DNA from 2 places in the Robiginitalea sp. genome. Region 2 is predicted to be linked to the other one. Evidence: riboswitches for the same ligand, from Rfam matches in the RefSeq annotation. Region 2 holds a riboswitch; the other holds the start of a gene.
What was found. Region 2 has a riboswitch for S-adenosylmethionine ahead of metH (methionine synthase). Riboswitches for the same ligand answer to the same signal wherever they lie in the genome.

Region 1 (7,001 bases), on a different contig from region 2:
TGAAGTACCGGTAGCATAAAGCATTCCGTTTTACCGGATCCCGTTCCCGTTGTTACTGCTATAGATTTATTTTGATTCAATAAGGAGTTCCAACTATTAACCTGGTGTTTGTAGGGATGTCTCGATTTAGGGAATCGTAGTTGCTCATCGGATATCGAATCCAACGCCTCTATAAATTCGGGAGTAAAGATGGATTGGGCTTCACCAAAAGTTGAATTTACCTGCTCCCAGGGGAAGGTATTCTGAAATACCACGTCTGATAAGATAGGTTCCTTGGACAATAAGAACCTATAATAATCTTGCATTGCCTTATCCCCGGTGGCCCAGAGGGATAAAATGGCATCGGTTAGTCTATTCTCTGTTTTGGTATAAAATTCCTTAAAGTTCATAGTTTTATCGATTCTGGAGGACGTGAAGAATAGTCTTGATATGAAATTCAGGATTCAAAAAATGACTGTACTGAATGTTTCTGCGAATAGCCTCTCTTAAGTCATCTCCTCCCCAAATTGGATAATCTTCTTGGACTCCTAGTATTGATTCAGCCACTGAAACGGCAGATTGTAACAACAACTTTACTTGTTTGTGTTGATCGATAGGTATTCCATAATTCTGTGTAATTCTAGGGCTTCTTCTGGGAAGTTCCTTGAGCACACGCTCGCCAAGTTTTGCCCTTAGAGCTGAAATATCGGTATTATAGATCCCTATAGCATGTATGGATCCTCCATTTAAAAACTGAAACAATTCGACCATTTTATTCTCTTGCATGTAAGAAGAAAGTAAAAGGACGATTTCCTCAAAGTATTGATTTTTAAAATGATCATTGATTTCATTTAATGCAGCATGCCAATCGCTCCTTTCAATCCAATGAAATTGAAAACCTAAATCCTTTTCGAATTCAGGAATCACTTTTTGAACGTAGTAATCAGTATCTAGTTGGTGCACTCCTAAATAGAAAAAAGCCCTTGCAGCTACTTTGGAGCTTCTTGAAATCGCTCTGAGTTGATCTAATGTGGAAAACGGTAAATCATTATTAGTGCATATATTGAAGTAGGCCAGTATTTCTTTCCAAATGTTATCATCCAACCCTGAGTTTGACAGCTCGTTATGATAATTTTCAATTCGTACTTCCCGGCTCTCGCTTACATAGTTTTCGTCCGTATTAACGAATCGCGGCATCAACTGTTTACCATCCTGAATTGCTGAAATCACAATGAACTGATTGGTCAAATCTGTCGACGGGATCGTGTAAATGTACTCTTCTCTAACCAAGGGAATTACTTCAATAGAATCTGGTGGCACATTGAGGGGGATTGCAAACAGCTCTAATTCATCTTGTGAATCGTATAAGCAGACGCGATTCTGAAATTGTTCTTTTACATCCAGCGTATGACTAAAACCAGAAAGGTGGTAGGCTTTTGAGTTTCTTCCTTCGACTATTTCCAAGAGTACTCGGTTCTTATAATCCATGGCATCCGATAAATAGTATAACCTGGAAATTTCTTCTTTTAGAGAGATTAGTGGATATGTGGACTCAAATATTTCTTTTGTGATTATCACATCAGGTTTTAACCTGTTTTTAATTCTAAGGATAGTGTCTGAATTGGGAGTGCTTAACACCCTTAGCCCATATAAATTTCCAAGAGACAGGTTCTCATTTTCCGAAATAATTTCTCCTTCATTATCCGTTAAGGTCATACCTTCGAAAGGAGACATGATTTCAAAATTCAACTTCTTCTGGAAACTATAACCGACAGAACCCATGATCCCCTTTGGAATTTTTGAATGTTCAGTTTTTACTTGTAAGTAATACTTTGATCCTAATTGTTCGATTTCTAAAATGGGGGATTCCTCAAGTCTAATTTCAAATGAATCAGGGTTGTTTATCTGAATTTCTGCCCGGTTGATTGTTTTTTTCGTTCTGGAAAACTGGAGATTTCCAATGTTAAAAAATTGATCCTGCCCGGTAAGCCCGTCCTTTTCAATTTTAATATCAATACAGCCTGCAGGAATACTTCTCAATTCTGAAAGTTCTCTCCAATCTCCGTGCAATCCTCTTTTTTTCAGCCAAACCTTGAACTTCGAATCAGGTAGTTTTTTGTTGTTCACATCATAAACAGTGATTCTAGGTTTTTTCTGTACCACGGGCATATTGGCCTTCATTATCCATGAAGGCTTTTGGGTTTCTATGGTCCAATCAAAAGAGGATACGTCGCTAAAATAATGCATCTGCTGCCCATTGAATTCTATTTCAGCTTTACCTTCAAAAACCAACCATGATAACTCTTTGCTATGCAGTGTTATTTGTTTATCAGGAGTATCACTTTTCCATTTTTGGGGATATAGTAAAGCACCTTCTTTATTGGGAGCCCCATTTCCTTTAACAAGACGCCACTCATATTCAGCATGTCTTGTCCACAAAGTGGGTTCACTTAAATCGGGAACAGTTTGAATGAAATCTGGAATTTGAATTTTCTTTCCATGCTCAAATACATACGTGTTTGGAAAAATACTCTCGCCATCCCATTGTAATGTTTGCTGTTGGTACCAATCCGTTTTATAGTTTCCATTTAGCAGCCTTCTGAAAATGCATATTAGTATATCATCCAGATAAAATTGATATTCCTGTTCAGTTACTTCAAATCCAAGAATATTACTCAGGGAATCAGGTCTATAAATGTCGCCAAGCCCAATTATTAAATGAATAGAAGATCTATCCTCTTTTATGGTTAACAGCCAATAGTTTTTTGGTTTTGACAGGCGCGCTTTCCTTTTAAGCGCGCTCTTTCTAATTAAGAGCTCTTTTGATATCTGTGAAAGAGCTTCACTGGATTGAAGTAACTCATCATAAGTGCCTTCATCATTTAGGAGAGATTTTACAATTTCAAAGCAGCTTTCATAAATAATTTCATTCTGACTGGATTTTGGTAGAAGGTCTGTGATGTACGAATTAAAAATGAAATCCTCAATCGTTTCGGGCTGTTCTTCCAAAACAGCCAAGAGGAAATTCTGGTACTTACTTTGATTTTCTGAGATGTGCTTTAAGGGAAGTCCTCCCTGTAGAAGTAAGGTTCTAAAGTAGAGGGTGTTCTGCTTGGATAGCCATTTTATTCCTAGCATTACTGCACCTGTCCTAGCCAGCTGGTAAAATTCATTGGCGTTGTAGTTATATTTAATGTTTCCGTTTACCGAATTGAATATCTCTTTCTTGCTGGGAATCCCACCATTATAATTCGTTCTCCACCATTCGGCATAGTATAAGGTAACGTCCCTCGGATCTAATGTTTGTGGTGAGGAATACCTCAGTTCCTTTAAAAGTGAGTTCTGCTCCTCATCAGTTATAGAATACCTCCAAAGAGGACGGCCATCATGTTTTGCTAAACCTCGATTGTGTAATATAGAAAGAAACCCACCTGTTTTCATAAAGCTTACGCTAGTTGAAATTGTAGAAATTTTGTGGCATAAAGATCTAAGGAACTATGCAGTGGTGCCACATAGCTCCTAAAAAGCATTCGCATTGTCCATTTTCAAAGTGTCTAATGATCAATCATTGATATTACTACCCATCCCAGCAAGTTCTTTGGATGTTAATCTGGCTTTAAAAGGAAACACCTTCATTTCAATTCTGAGTTCGTTTTTAGACACTTCAATAATTCGCACCCCTTTCATTTTTACATTAACCCGGTCGAGTAGTACGCAGATTATGTCCAAGAGATTTTTATTTGGCAGCGAATCGAGCAGAAAAAGCTTTTTGTCGACTAAGAAAACATGGTGTTTATAGCTTAAGGTCTTGTCGTTCCCTATTGCAGAATAGTCGATTTTCCGTTTATCCAATTGACTGCGTAGGGCTGCTAGGTACGCTGAACGCGCAATCCCCCAGCCGCCGTTACCTATTTGCCGATTAAATTTAGAAATGAGCTCCCGGTCGCTTATGGATTCCAACGAGGCAGAAAATTCGAGGAAGAGTTCTTGAACCTTTGTCATAACCCAATTTTTATCGGGGTATCACAGGTTGGTTTCAGCCACACATAACAACCTTCCCTTGTAACTTCGGATTCGAGCCAGTCACAATTTTCTGTGCCAGGCAGTATTCGGCCGGAATAGAGGTAGTCATAGGGGACATCCTGAATCAGGACAAAATCCTGCAGTTCCTTCATCCCGAGGGGAAGAAGCAATTGTTCAATCTGTTTTTTCAATTCGGGCGGCGGCCAACACATTTCGTGTTGAAGGAATAATTCCTTGTTTTGCACTCCCCAAAACGGCTGATGGATTACGTTGTAGATCCGAAATGCATTGTGATGTTCTAGGATACTTTGAATTCGAAGCACAAGTGTTGTAAACCTCACCTTGAGTTTTTTGCTCGTTTCAATCGTTATCATGTCTCTTTGTTGATAAATACTCCACAGAAACGACTGGCAAGGGGGTGTTTTTTTGACGATCGTCCGCATTCTGAACCACCGTGGCTTTTATGCTCGGTTGGTACGCGCCTTAGCGTTCCTGATGCCTTCATATTATTAGAGGGAATATACAAAATTCGTCTTATGGTTTTGGTTTAATCCAATTACGACTCATCCTGATTCAAAGATTAAACGCGAATTCAAAGAATCATTTAATCTATTTCATAGGTTGTAGTTTCACACCAACCCCATATCCTTCGCCAGGGCCACCAGATGGGTGGTGTTGCGGGCCATAAAGTAGTCCTTCAGGCGGTTGATGCGTTTTTCGATGCTGCTTAGGGAAGCAGGGGTAATCCCCCGGGTTTGGAAGTGCTTTGAAATTTCCTGTTGGGAGAAACCGTCGGCGAGTTCCCTGAGGAGTTCCAGGTCAAAGTCGTCGATTTCCAGGGTGGGGGACGTGTGGATGGACTGCATGATGTCCTGAGACACATACAGCGTGCCGGCAGCCACCTCTTTGATGGCTTCCACCATTTCCCGGGAACTGTTCCGGCCCTTGAGCACGTACCCGTCTACCTTGAGGTCCGTAATGAATTCCTTGAGTTTAAAGGGGCGGTCTTCGATGGAGTAGATAATCGTCTTCAGGTTGGGCTGTTTGGCGCGGACCTCCCGGATGAGGTCTTCCCCGCTTTGGATCTTTCCCTCCTGCCCGTTGGATTTAAAGGACAGGTCCGTGATCAGCAGGTCGTAGGGCTCCTTGTCCAGCAGCGCCTTGGTGATCTTCAGGCTCGCCTTGTCGCAAAACTTGGCGTGGTCAATGTCGAAGTCAAAAGCTTCCCCAAGGGTCTTGGTAAGCCCAATGTTGATGGAATCGATATCCTCTACTACCAGTACTTTTTTAAACATAGCTGCAAGCACTATTAAACGGGAAGGGTCAGTAAAATCACCACCCCCTGTGGAACGCTTGTCTCAAAAGTAATCCTTCCGCCCAGCGCCTCAATACGGTTTCCCGTATTCGCCAGGCCGCCCTGTCGTAAGGGCGCTTCTTCCGGGAAGCCCACCCCGTTATCCTTGTAGCGGATGGTCAGGCTTTTCTTCTCCTGCCGGAATTCCAGCAGCACCAGCGTGGCCCCGCTGTGCTTTTTCATGTTCACCAGGATTTCCTGCAGGGCGCGGTAGATATTCACCTGTTTGTCTGGCGAAATGGCCTCCCAGGGAATCGATTCAAACCCCTGGGTGATGATGCGCACCGTCTCGGACGAGTAGATCTCGATAAGCGAGCTGAGCACGGTTTTGAATTTCGGACCCGTTGGAATCTCGGCGCTGTCCCGGGAAATCTCCCGGGATTTTTGGTAGAGCTGGTCCAGGCGGTTTACAAAATCCTGGAGCTCCTCCCGGTTTTTCCGGGGGAAGGCCACGGCCGCATTCAACAGGTTAAAGATGTCGTTGGCCAGTTCGTCGTGGACCTTTTTGGAGATGCGGCTTTCGGTGGCGTACACCGCCTGGATCTCCCGTTTGCGGTGGCGCAGCCGCAGGTAGCGATAGATAAAAAGCCCGGAGATCAACAGGAGCCCCACAAAACTCAGGAGCAACAGGTTCCGGTTTTGCGACCGCTCCAACTGCAGGGAATTTTCACTGGCCTCCCGCCGGGCAATCAGGTAGTTTCGCAGGTTTTTCTCCGATTCATAGCGGACCTTCGCAAATTGGTCCTTTGTCTGCCGCCGCACCTGCTGCAGGCTGTCCGAGAGGCGGGTATAGGCGCGGGCATAGCCGGCCGGGTTCGGAACCACGTCAATGAGCAGCGCCAGGCTGGTAAGCCGGTCGTTCGGGTTTTCCAGTTCCCGGGCGATATGGTAGGCCGCCTGCGCCATCTCCCGGGCCCGGGCCGGGCTCCGCTCCCGGTAGAATTCCCCCAGGTGCAGGTAGCTGCTAAGGACCCCCTGGGTGTACGCGAGTTTTTGCCGGATATTCAGGGCCGTTTGCAGGTTTTCCTCGGCCCCGGGCAGATTAAGCCTTCCCTGGATATGCCCCAGCTGGTCGATGATCCGGGCGCGGAGCCGGGCGTTTTCGGGATCGTTTAACAGGCTGTCCCCGGCGAGCTCACGGCTCAGGGCCCGGGCTGCCTGAAGGGAATCCATATGGGTAAGCACCACGGCCACATTGTGGCGGATGTTCAGGGCTGCCTCCCCGTCTGGTTGCAGTTCCAGGCTTTTCTCATACCAGGCAAGCGCCTCCGGGTAGTTGCGCAATTCCTTGGTGGCTATGGCCAGGGCATTGTAGAGCCCGGCCACATAGTTCCGGATTTCCGGACTGCCCATTATCTGGGGGCTGTTCTCGATATATTCCAACCCCTCCACCGCAATGGTCTCAGCTTCCGAATAATTCCCCAGGGCATTCAACAAATTTGCCAGGTTCAGGCTTTTGCGCCCCACCTGGATGCTGTCACCCAGTGCTTTGTATTGTTCTACGGCCTGATAATTATGCTCCAGCGAGCGGGAAGGCTCCTCTGCCAGCCGGTAGTAAAAACCCAGGCGGTAGTGGGCGTCGGCAATCCGGGTGGTATCGCCCAGGGCTTGGGTAAGGGTGAGGTTCTCATTTAAGTAGCGCAAG
Region 2 (7,001 bases):
ATCAGGTGGGAGATGTCCGTGTTGTGCAACAGGACGGACCCGTAAAACGCATTCAGATCCAGGTTGCGCACCGGCTGTTCTGCCTGGGCAAAAGTACGTGACAGGGCCAGCAACGCGGCAGAAAGAAACAGGATACGACGCCTCATGCCGACCAAAGGTAGTTTTTTTGGCCCACAGGCCGAAGCCGGGAACCGCCTAAAAAACGGCCTTGGCAATTGCCTGTATATTGTCGGATTTCCCCATGGAGTAATAATGCAGCACGGGTACGCCCGCCGCTTTCAGCTCCCGCGACTGTTCAATGGCCCATTCGATACCCACCTGCCGGACCGCCTTGTTGTCCTTACAGGCTTCCACGGCCTCAATCAGGGGTTCGGGCAGCTCGGTGCGGAAAACCTGGGGCAAGAGCTGCAGGTGCCGCTTTACCGCTATGGGCTTGATCCCGGGGATAATCGGAACGTCAATCCCCATTTCGCGGGCCAGATCTACAAATTCAAAGAATTTTTGGTTGTCGAAAAACATCTGGGTGACGATATAATCGGCGCCCAGGTCTACCTTGTGCTTCAGCCACTTGATGTCCGTGCGCAGGGAAGGGGATTCCAGGTGTTTTTCCGGATAGCCCGCCACCCCGATACAGAAATCCGAGCAATCGTCCGTCTCCACCACATCGTGGAGGTATTGCCCCTTGTTCAGGCAAACGATCTGGTCTACCAGTTCCGAGGCGTAGGCGTGCCCCCCCTGGGTCGGTTCAAAGTATTTCTGCTCCTTCATCGCATCCCCCCGGAGCGCCATCACGTTGTCGATGCCCAGGTAGTGGCAGTCCACGAGCAAATACTCGGTTTCCTCCTTGGTAAACCCGCCGCACAATACGTGCGGGATCGTATCCACATCGTATTTGTGTTTGATGGAAGCGCAGATCCCAAGGGTCCCCGGCCGCATCCGGGTCACCTGCTTCTCGTAGAGCCCGTCCCGATCGATGTAGACGTATTCCTCCCGGGAAGTCGTCACGTCGATAAACGGGGGCTTAAATTCCATCAGCGGGTCGATATTCCGGTAGAGCTCATCGATCCGGCGGCCTTTCAGAGGCGGGATGACTTCAAAGGAAAACAGGGTTTCCCTGGCATTTGCGATATGTTCGGTTACTTTCACGGGTTGAATTAGGTAGCTAAGTTATACATGGTCGGAGGTGTGGCTCATTGAACGGTTGCGGCTGCTTCTGCCAAATTGGGCTGCAGCCATTTTTCTGCGGTTTCCAGGGGGATTCCCTTGCGGTCTGCGTAATCCTCCAGCTGATCGCGCGTAATTTTCCCCAGCCCGAAATACCGGGCGCCGGGATGCGCAAAATAATATCCGCTGACGCTGGCCGCCGGCCACATGGCCAGGCTTTCGGTCAGTTCCACGCCGATGGTTTCTTCAACTTGCAGGACCTCCCAGATGGTCTGCTTCTCCAGGTGGTCCGGGCAGGCGGGATACCCGGGGGCGGGGCGGATGCCTTTGTATGCTTCGCGGATCAGCGCGTCGTTGTCCAGGGTTTCCCCCGGGGCATACCCCCAATGCAAAACGCGCACCTCCCGGTGCAGGTATTCGGCCGCCGCCTCGGCCAGGCGGTCGGCCAGGGCCTTGACCAGGATGCTGTTGTAGTCGTCCAGGCGGTCTTCGTATTCCCGGGCGAGTTCGGCTGCGCCAAATCCGGCCGATACGCAAAAACAGCCCATGAAATCGGAAATCCCCGAATCTTCCGGGGCGATAAAATCCGCCAGGGCGATGTTGGGTACCCCCTGTTTCTTTTTGGTTTGCTGCCGCAGGGTCCGGAAGGTGAACTCGCGGTTGTCATCCCGCCGGATGACGATATCGTCCCGACGGGTGGAGACGGCCGGGAACAAACCGAAAACGGCCCGCGCTGTCAGGGATTTTTCCCGGAATATCTTCTTGAGCATCTCCCGGGCATCCCGGTAGAGTGCCGTTGCCTGCTGGCCAACTACCGCATCCTCCAGGATGTCCGGGAATTTGCCGTGCAGGTCCCAGGACCGGAAAAAAGGCGACCAGTCGATAAACGGTTCCAGTTTGCGCAGGTCGATAGACTCGATTACCTGTACCCCCAGTTGTCGGGGGACATGTACCTGATCCGGGCCAAATTCCAGGCCGAGCCTGTTGGCGCGGGCAGCCTCCAGCGGAAGGTATTCCCGGATTTTACCGCGTTTCAGGAACTTTTCCCGGAAGGACTCGTAGTCGAGCTTCACGGCCTTTTTATACTCCTGGGACCGCTCTTCCTGCAACAGGTCGCCCACCACGGTCACCGCCCGGCTCGCATCGTTGACATGTACCACGGCAGCGCTGTATTGCGGATCGATCTTGACCGCCGTATGCGCCTTACTCGTGGTTGCCCCGCCGATGAGCAGGGGTACGCGGAAGCCCTGCCGCTCCATCTCCCGGGCCAGGAAAACCATCTCGTCCAGGGACGGGGTGATCAGCCCGCTTAGGCCGATAATATCCACATCTTCCTCCCGCGCCTTTTCAATAATGCGTTCCGGGGGTACCATCACCCCCAGGTCCACAATCTCGTAATTGTTGCACGCGAGTACCACGCTGACGATGTTTTTACCGATATCGTGCACATCGCCTTTTACGGTTGCCATCAGGACCTTGCCGGCGGCCTGTTTGCTGCCGGGCTGGGCCGCCTTCGCCTCTTCGATGAACGGGGTGAGGTAGGCCACGGCTTTCTTCATCACCCGGGCCGACTTCACCACCTGGGGCAGGAACATTTTTCCGCTGCCGAAGAGGTCGCCCACGACGTTCATCCCGGTCATCAGGTGGCCCTCGATCACTTCAATGGGCTTCCCGGCCGCTTGCCGGGCCTCCTCCACATCCGCTTCGATAAACTGGTCGATCCCCTTGACCAGGGCCCGGGTAATCCGGTCCTGTAATGGGGCCTCCCGCCAGCTCATATCGGTTTTGCGGTCTTTTTGGGTCCCCTGTACGGTTTCCGCGTATTCCAGCAGGCGCTCCGTGGCTTCCTCCCGCCGATCCAGGAGGACATCTTCCACATAGCCCAGCAATTCCTTCGGGATGTCGTCGTAAACCTCCAGCAAGGTGGGGTTGACAATACCCATATTCATCCCCGCCCGGATGGCGTGGTAAAGGAAGGCCGAATGCATGGCTTCCCGTACCGGGGTATTCCCGCGGAAACTAAAGGAAACGTTGCTGACCCCCCCGCTCACGCTGCAATGGGGCAGGTTGTCCCGGACCCACCGGGTGGCTTCGATAAAATCCAGGGCGTTTCGGCGGTGCTCCTCCATGCCGGTAGCCACCGGGAAGATATTCAGGTCAAAAATGATATCCTCGGGCGGAAATCCGGCCTGTTCGGTAAGCAGGCGGTAGGACCTTTCGGCTATTTCGATCCGCCGCTCGAAGTTGTCTGCCTGCCCGGTCTCGTCAAAAGCCATCACGATGACCGCTGCCCCGTAAAGGAGGATTTTCCTGGCCTGTTCCAGGAAGACAGCTTCCCCTTCCTTCAGACTGATGGAATTGACCACGCTTTTGCCCTGCACCACCTGCAGCCCCGCCTCGATGATGTCCCATTTGGAACTGTCGATCATGACGGGGACACGCGCGATATCCGGCTCGGCCAGCATCAGGTTCAGGTACTTGACCATCGCCGCTTTCCCGTCGATGAGCCCGTCGTCCATGTTGACGTCGATAATCTGGGCGCCTCCGTCCACCTGGTCGCGTGCAATCTCGAGCGCCTCCTCAAAGTTGCCTTCCTTGACCAGCCGCAGGAATTTCCGGGAACCCGCCACGTTGGTGCGTTCCCCCACATTGACAAAATTGCTTTCCGGTGTAATCACCAGGGGTTCCAGCCCGGCCAACTTCAACTGCCGGGGTCTGCCGTCGGGAATCTGTCGCGGCTTGTATTCGGCCACCAGTTCGGCCAGGGCGCGGATGTGATCGGGAGTGGTCCCGCAGCAACCGCCCACGATATTCACCAGCCCTTTCTCCAGGTATTCCCGTACCTGCCGGGCCATTTGCGCCGGGTTCTGGTCGTATTCCCCAAAGGCATTGGGCAAGCCTGCATTCGGGTGGGCCGAGACGGCCACGCCGGCACGCGCGGAGAGGACCTCCAGGTGGGGCACCAGCTGGGATGCGCCCAGGGCGCAATTCAGGCCGATGGAGAGCATCGGGATATGTGAGACCGATACCAGGAAGGCTTCCGCAGTTTGTCCCGACAAGGTTCTCCCGGAGGCGTCCGTGATGGTGCCGCTGACCATTACGGGCGTGTCGATGCCCCGTTCCGATTTGAGTTCTTCAATGGCAAATAGTGCCGCCTTGGCGTTCAGCGTATCGAAGACGGTTTCCACCAGAAACAGGTCCACCCCCCCGTCGAGCAGGCCTGCAGCCTGTTCCCGGTAGGCCAGCCGGAGGGCTTCAAAATCAATGGCGCGGTAACCCGGGTCATTCACATCCGGCGACATACTGGCCGTTTTGTTGGTCGGGCCCAGGCTCCCGGCCACAAATCGGGGTTTCGCCGGGTTGGCCCGGGTGGCGGCTTCGGCTTCCCGTTTGGCAATTTCCGCGGCGGCCCGGTTGATTTCGTACACGAATTCCTGCATGCCGTAATCCGCCATGCCCACGGAAGTTGCAGAGAAGGTGTTGGTTTCCAGGATATCCGCCCCCGCCTCCAGATAGGCGCGGTGGATCTCGCCCAATGCCTTTGGCTGGGTCAGGGAAAGCAGGTCGTTGTTGCCCTGAAGCGGCTGGGGCCAGTCCGCAAACCGGTCACCCCGGTAATCGGCTTCCGTAAAGCCGTACCGCTGCAACATGGTCCCCATGGCGCCGTCCAGCACCAGGATTCTTTCAGTCAGCAAATCGCTCAGGTTGTGCATGGTATGTTTTGTTTGGGTTCACCGCAGGCCGGACCTGCCGGCAGGCCGGTCAGGCGTATCGAAATCAAGAAAGTTCTGGAACAATGAGCCACTGGGGCTAATGGTTATCTGTCCGGGCAGCGGTTTCCGGTGCGGGTAGCCACCGGGCTGCAGGATAGAATGTAGCACCTTCTTTTGCCCCGGACAGGGGTAAAGGGTTGCTAAGGTTTCACCGGGTCTATTCCCTCCACCTTTCTTGATAACGCTCAGGCTGGCAATGAACAGTTGCAAAGTAACGGTACGCCTGCTTCAAAAGCAAACATTCCCATTTCTTTTTAGGCTTTAAAAAAAGCCCGGCCCCCTGAAATTACAGGGTTCCGGGCCAAGCCAACTAATTGTAGGATCTCAGGCAATAGCCTGTATGACTTCTTTTTTCGCTTCCTTTTTACTCCCGTCAAACCCGGTGACCCCGCCCACGGTAGTGTACTTCATCACGTAGCGTTTACCCGGGTTTACCACCTGGTAGGCACTCTGGCACATTACAGCCGCCTCGTGGAAACCGGAGAGGATCAGCTTGAGTTTCCCGGGATACGTGTTCACGTCCCCGATGGCATAGACCCCCGGGATATTGGTCTGGTAATCGTAGGCGTTATTAACCTTGATGGCATTCCGCTCAATCTCCAGGCCCCAGTCGCCTATGGGCCCGAGCTTGGGCGACAGGCCGAATAACGGGATAAAATGGTCTGCCTCCACGTACGATTCGCCCCGCTCCTGGTCATTATAGGAGACGACGACGGCTTCCAGGTGGGCATCGCCGTAGAGCCGCGTCACCTGCGCCTCCGTATAGAGCCGGATCTTCCCGGCAGCCGCCAGGGCCGATGCCTTTTCCACAGAATCCAGGGCACCCCGGAATTCATTCCTCCGGTGCACGAGGCTCACCTCAGCGGCCACATCGGCCAGGTAGATGGACCAGTCCAGGGCCGAATCGCCACCACCGGCTATGACCACTTTTTTATCGCGGAACACCTCGGGGTCCCGAACCATATAACTCACGCCCCGATCCTCAAAATCCGCGAGGTTGTCGATCTGGGGTTTCCGCGGTTCAAAAGAGCCCAGCCCGCCCGCTATAACCACGACAGGCGCCTTGTGGCGTGTTCCCCGATTGGTGGTCACCACAAATTGGCCGTCCTCCTGTTTCTCCAGGGTCTCGGCGCGTTCGCCCAGGGTGAAACCCGGGTTGAAGGGTCGGATTTGTTCCATAAGCCGGTCTACCAGGTCGCCCGCCAGGATCTCCGGGTAAGCCGGGATATCGTAGATGGGCTTTTTCGGGTAGATCTCCGCACACTGCCCGCCGGGCTGTGGCAGCGCATCGATCAGGTGGCATTTGAGCTGGAGCAATCCGGCTTCGAATACGGTGAACAGCCCGGTGGGGCCTGCGCCAATGATCAGGATATCGGTTTGTATCATGCTAAATTTCTGTTTTTTGGGCTACCAGCTTTTGGGTAACTTCATTCATCTCGTTTACTTTGGCCTCAAAATCCCCGGCCAGGGTTTTCCGGTACGCGTTCAGGTACTCCACCATCCGGCTGATATCATCCGGGAGCACGGCTTCGAAAAATTGCCGGAGCCGTTTGGCTGTGGTCGGCGACTTGCCGTTTGTACTGATGGCGATCTTCACATGTCCCTTGGTGACAATTCCGCCCATATAAAAATCGCACAGGGGCGGGTTGTCCGCTACATTTACCAGAATGTGTCGCTGGCGGCAGTCTGCAAAGATCTTTTCATTGACCTTCGGGTTATCCGTGGTGGCAATCACCAGGTGCTGGTCCTGCAGGTATCCCGGATGGTATTCCGATTCAATCAGCTTTGCGCCGAATTCACCGGCCAGCCTCCGGGTATCCTCCCTGAAAAACGGGGCCACCAGGGTTACCTGGGCGTCCGGGCTGGACTTGGTCAGGAAATACAATTTTTCCTCGGCCACATATCCGCCGCCGACAATGAGGATATCCAGCGCCCTGCATTTCAGGAATATGGGGTACAGATTATTTCGTTCCATGATTACGCGGTTTCCAATGGGTTCGTAAATGCCGCTTTAACCGGATGGGATACCTGCCGGGGCTCGACGCGCGCAGACCAGGTGCCTTC

Region 1: linked by a shared signal. The riboswitch ahead of AC3DKS_RS05700 (hypothetical protein) and the one ahead of metH (methionine synthase) in region 2 are both predicted to bind S-adenosylmethionine.

Annotation. Positions count from the first base shown of each region.
Region 1 covers NZ_CEXZKX010000002.1:458,417-465,417, reverse strand. Annotated here, with positions in the region: gene AC3DKS_RS05715 (DEAD/DEAH box helicase) at 1-389, opposite strand, end outside; gene AC3DKS_RS05710 (hypothetical protein) at 394-3,420, opposite strand; gene AC3DKS_RS05705 (hypothetical protein) at 3,541-3,981, opposite strand; gene AC3DKS_RS05700 (hypothetical protein) at 3,978-4,445, opposite strand; SAM-I-IV-variant riboswitch at 4,415-4,506, opposite strand; gene AC3DKS_RS05695 (response regulator) at 4,632-5,297, opposite strand; gene AC3DKS_RS05690 (tetratricopeptide repeat-containing sensor histidine kinase) at 5,312-7,001, opposite strand, start outside.
Region 2 covers NZ_CEXZKX010000003.1:223,919-230,919, reverse strand. Annotated here, with positions in the region: gene AC3DKS_RS06760 (acyloxyacyl hydrolase) at 1-146, opposite strand, end outside; gene metF (methylenetetrahydrofolate reductase [NAD(P)H]) at 196-1,146, opposite strand; gene metH (methionine synthase) at 1,191-4,877, opposite strand; SAM riboswitch class I at 4,979-5,122, opposite strand; gene AC3DKS_RS06745 (NAD(P)/FAD-dependent oxidoreductase) at 5,262-6,323, opposite strand; gene AC3DKS_RS06740 (precorrin-2 dehydrogenase/sirohydrochlorin ferrochelatase family protein) at 6,325-6,912, opposite strand; gene cobA (uroporphyrinogen-III C-methyltransferase) at 6,915-7,001, opposite strand, start outside.